2 regions of the Parabacteroides caecihominis genome follow, and region 2 is predicted to be linked to the other one. Evidence: riboswitches for the same ligand, from Rfam matches in the RefSeq annotation. Region 2 holds a riboswitch; the other holds the start of a gene.
The links. A riboswitch is a leader RNA that binds a small molecule or an ion and turns the genes downstream of it on or off. The one in region 2 is predicted to bind thiamine pyrophosphate.
Positions count from the first base shown of each region.

Region 1: it holds a riboswitch for thiamine pyrophosphate, as region 2 does, so the genes downstream of both, NBH14_RS04095 (TonB-dependent receptor) here and thiD (bifunctional hydroxymethylpyrimidine kinase/phosphomethylpyrimidine kinase) in region 2, are expected to answer to the same signal.

Region 1 covers NZ_JAMOKS010000004.1:56,693-58,897, reverse strand. The annotation lists gene NBH14_RS04095 (TonB-dependent receptor) at 1-914, opposite strand, end outside; TPP riboswitch at 978-1,093, opposite strand; gene NBH14_RS04090 (SusD/RagB family nutrient-binding outer membrane lipoprotein) at 1,231-2,205, opposite strand, start outside.
Region 2 covers NZ_JAMOKS010000009.1:173,849-176,053, reverse strand. The annotation lists gene NBH14_RS09750 (AAA family ATPase) at 1-427, opposite strand, end outside; TPP riboswitch at 597-694, shown strand; gene thiD (bifunctional hydroxymethylpyrimidine kinase/phosphomethylpyrimidine kinase) at 715-1,560, shown strand; gene NBH14_RS09740 (thiamine phosphate synthase) at 1,570-2,166, shown strand; gene NBH14_RS09735 (thiamine phosphate synthase) at 2,157-2,205, shown strand, end outside.

The DNA of each region.
Region 1 (2,205 bases), on a different contig from region 2:
TTCCACAGGTCGCTCAGTCGCTGGCTTGCCATCAGGTGGTAGTTTTGCTGCCGGTAATTGTCTGTCTGGTTGTCGTAAAACTTTTTAACTCCGTTTTCTTTATATTCTCCGCAAGGGTTGTAGGTCCGGTCGCTGTCCAGATAAATGGAAGGGACACCGTTCCAGGCCTGATACGTTTTCTCTATATTGCCGAATGTCTGGAAGCGGACCAGGGTGTTGTCGCCGTAATAGGTGGCAGAACCGAAATAAGAGTGCATATTGGCTGTCGCCCGGTCGATGTATCCGTCGCTTTGGACGTTGGAGTAGCGGGCGTCGAAAACGAAATGATCCCGGAGTAACCCGGTTCCTATTTTGACTGAGTTTTTGACGGTTCCGAACGAACCTGCCGAAAGGCTGTATTCGGCATACGGTTTCAGGTCCGGCTTTTGCGTTTGCATGGCGACGGTGGCACCGAAGGCGGCGGCTCCGTTGGTCGATGTCCCGGCTCCCCGTTGTATCTGTATGTTATCGACGGAAGATGCGAAATCGGACATGTTGGCCCAGAAAACGCTGTGCGACTCGGAGTCGTTGACCGGTACGCCGTTGACCGTGATGTTGATGCGGTTGGCGTCTGTGCCGCGGATACGGAAGCCCGAATAGCCGATACCTGTCCCGGCGTCCGAAGTCATGATGACGGAGGGGGATTGGGAGATGAGGTAGGGGATACCCTGGCCGTCGTTTTTACGGCTGAGTTCGTCTTTGGATACTTCGCTGTAAGCCACCGGAGTACCTTTGGCTACTTTAGTGGCGGTGACGACTACTTCGTCCAGTGATAAGTCACGTGAAATTTTGAGAGAATCGACAGGGTCGGGACGGTTTCCCGCTGCTGCGAATGTTGCCAGAGATCCGGCACAAATAATCAATACACTTTTCATCCTTTTTACCTTAATGTTTAAAAACCTGATAAATGAATAGGAGAGGTGTGTTGTGTGAAGAAGTATACCATGTTTTACAATTCCCTTCGCCGGCATTATCCGTATCAGGTAATATGGGTATAATCTCAGCCTGCGGCACGTACTGTATCGGTACGTGGCAAGCACCCCTTTGTATTCGGGGAGCAAAGATAGGGAAAATCAGGGAATTGTACAAATGGAAAAAACCGCCGCGAATCACTTCGGGGCGGTTTCGACTCCACAATTTTCCATCAATTATGTTGTAATTATTTACTGTGGATATCTCTCTGTTTATTTGTTATTCAATAGTGGTGTACCAATTGCTCTTCATCCAGTTCAAAGGAGCGTACCAGCTGTCTTCCTTACCTCCCAGATGGGCATTCAGGTTGGCTGAGTTATAGTCCTTTTCGTCAGACGGATACTGGATGCGGTCCAGAGGAAGCGGAGTTGCGACAGACTGCGGGTCGCGTTTGAAATAGATTTCCGGATATCCGGTACGGCGGACAACATTCCATGCTTCATATTCCTGGATGGCACCGTGATGGATCCAGCGCTGTGTCAGGATGCTCTTCTGCGGGTTACTGGCATCCCATTGTGTTTCGGCATATGCCTCTACTACAGCCGTAGAAGGAGGAGTCAGCGCGTCACGATAGGTACCGGTTGAATTCAAATCGAAATAGAATTCAGTGGAAAGTTTTATACCGTTGATATATTCGCTCTTGGCATTACCGGTAGCCCAGTTGTTGGCATAGGCTTCCGCCTTCATGAAAGCAACTTCGGCTGCTGTCATCCAGAGTCCCGGGAATCCGGGGTTACGGGTGAAGGTCGATGTATCCAGGGCTGCGTAATATTTAGCCGTACCATGCGTAGAGATACTCATATTCGTTTCCTGTTCCGTGAGTGTTTCAGACGGATCGAGGCCGATATATTCGTTATTCCAGTTACTGTCATACAAGACTTCCAAACGTGGGTCCGGATTATTGGTGTTGGCATTCAGTGCACGTTGCATTGGGCCGGACATGCGGTTGTAAGTTGAATTCTCGATTGCGTTTTGCAGGTCACGGTCAAAATCGAACTGGTCATCGTCGGTTTGTGTCACTGTGATATTATCAGAGTTTAGATCTACCATCGGATAAGTACCGGGATTTTCCAACATCGTTTTAATCGCAGCACGTGCCTCACTTACCAGGTCGCCGTTAGAAGCCAGGTGAGTAGCTACACGTAAACGCAGGGAATTCACATATTTACGCCATAAGGTGATGTCACCGTTGTT
Region 2 (2,205 bases):
TCGCTTCATTAAATGATTGTTTACGTTCTTTATCTGTATGGTATATATTTTCCCAGGGAGGAAGTATGAATACCTGCCTGCTATACCTGTATTTATCGACGGCCAGTTCTATTTCCTTCCGGTCGGTTAACCCAATCAACCTGGCATATGCCAGTGTATCAGGGATTCCTCTGTCAAAAAATAATATGCCTTCATTTTCTTTATGAGCCAGATATGATTCAACGGAACGTTCCAGCATCATACTGGTATATAAACCGGTATCTTTCCAGGGTAATGCGTTCCCGCCCTGTAGCTGTTGTTCTTTGATAATATCCCGTGCTACTTCTTTTACTGTTTGATATCCAACAGTTTTAAGTTCTTCAATTAATGATGTTTTACCCGTTCCAGGTCCACCAGTAATAACATACAAGCCTGTTTTTGTCAACATGATTTGTTTATTTATGACTATTATGGCAAAAGGAAATACAACCCGGATGAAAAGCTGTTATAACCGGAATTGTACATGCAAATATACTGGATTATTTCTTTAAACCTATCAATTCACTCTTAAATTTAACAATTCACTTTTGTTTTCTCTTGTCAATATTTCTACCTTTGTGCACGAAAAGGGGTGCCATACTGTAAACGGGCTGAGATTATACCCTGTGAACCTGATGCGGGTAATGCCGCCGTAGGAAAGACAGACAAGGCTTTTCCCTCCTTTGGTATGTGAATATGAAAACAGATACATTTTATCGTTATCCGACTGCGTTAACCATTGCCGGTTCCGACAGCGGCGGAGGAGCCGGGATACAGGCAGATATTAAAACATTCTCGGCATTGGGAGTTTACGGAGCTTCTGTAATCACCTCCATTACCGCCCAAAACACACAAGGTGTCAGAGGCATACAAGCCGTCTCTCCGGAAGTCTTGAAAGGCCAGTTGGATGCGGTCTTTCAAGATATTACCATCGATGCAGTCAAAATCGGAATGCTGCATAATAAAACAGCGGCAGAAATCGTCGTAAATGCAATCGATACTTATTCACCGTCGCGTATTATCCTGGACCCGGTGATGATTTCGACCAGCGGTAACAAATTATTGCAGGATGATGCCATAGACATCATTGTCCGCGAACTGTTCAAACGGACATCGTTGGTCACACCCAACATCGACGAAGCTGAATTTCTGTCCGGAATGAAGATAACTTCCGAAAAAGAGATGTGCCTGGCGGCAGAGAAGTTGCTGTCTTTAGGCTGCCATGCCGTATTAATGAAGGGAGGACATTTAAAAGGAAAAGAGATGACTGATATATTATATGTATCGGAGGCGTCCCCTCTCCGACTTTCGGCAGAAACAGTAATTACGCTCAACGGCCACGGCACCGGCTGTACGTTGTCTTCCGCTATTGCCGCTTACCAGGCTTTAGGTAAAAGCCTGCCTGATGCCGTCAGACTGGCTAAAGAATATATAACAAAAGCAATTACAGAAGGGAAAGATGTACGGACAGGACACGGGCATGGTCCCCTGAACCATTTCTTCGCTCCGGTTCCTTTAGTAAAAACAGAGATAAAGAGATAAAAGGATCGTATGAAACTGTTCGTAATCACAACTCCTTTCTTTTTTGAAGGGGAAAGCCGGATAATAACCCATTTGTTCAGGGAGGGAATGCAGCGCTTGCATCTGCGCAAACCCCAGAGTGACATCGACAGGTTTCGTCTCTTACTGGACGCTATCCCTGTCGAATATCATTCACGGATTGTATTGCACGAACATTTTGAACTCACAGCCGGATACCGGTTGGCCGGCATCCATTTGAACAGCCGGAATAATACCCTGCCGGAAGGTTTTGCCGGAAGCATAAGCCGTTCGTGCCATTCCTTGCAGGAAGTGCAGGATAACAAACAGTTGGATTATGTATTTCTGAGCCCCATCTTTCAAAGTATATCCAAAGAAGGATACGGAAACGGCTTTCCGATGGAGACATTACGGGAGGCGGCAGCTTCGGGCATAATCAACGAAAAGGTAATTGCCCTGGGCGGAATAGAAGAAAAGAACATTCCGCTGATTGCTTCCTTACATTTCGGTGGAGCTGCCATTCTGGGAGCTTTATGGGGCAAGGACCCTTCTGTAACAAACGAAACATCTATAATAAAACGATACAAACAACTGAATATATGGCAATAGAATATCATTTGCGCAAGCACGAAGATAAAGGACAATTTA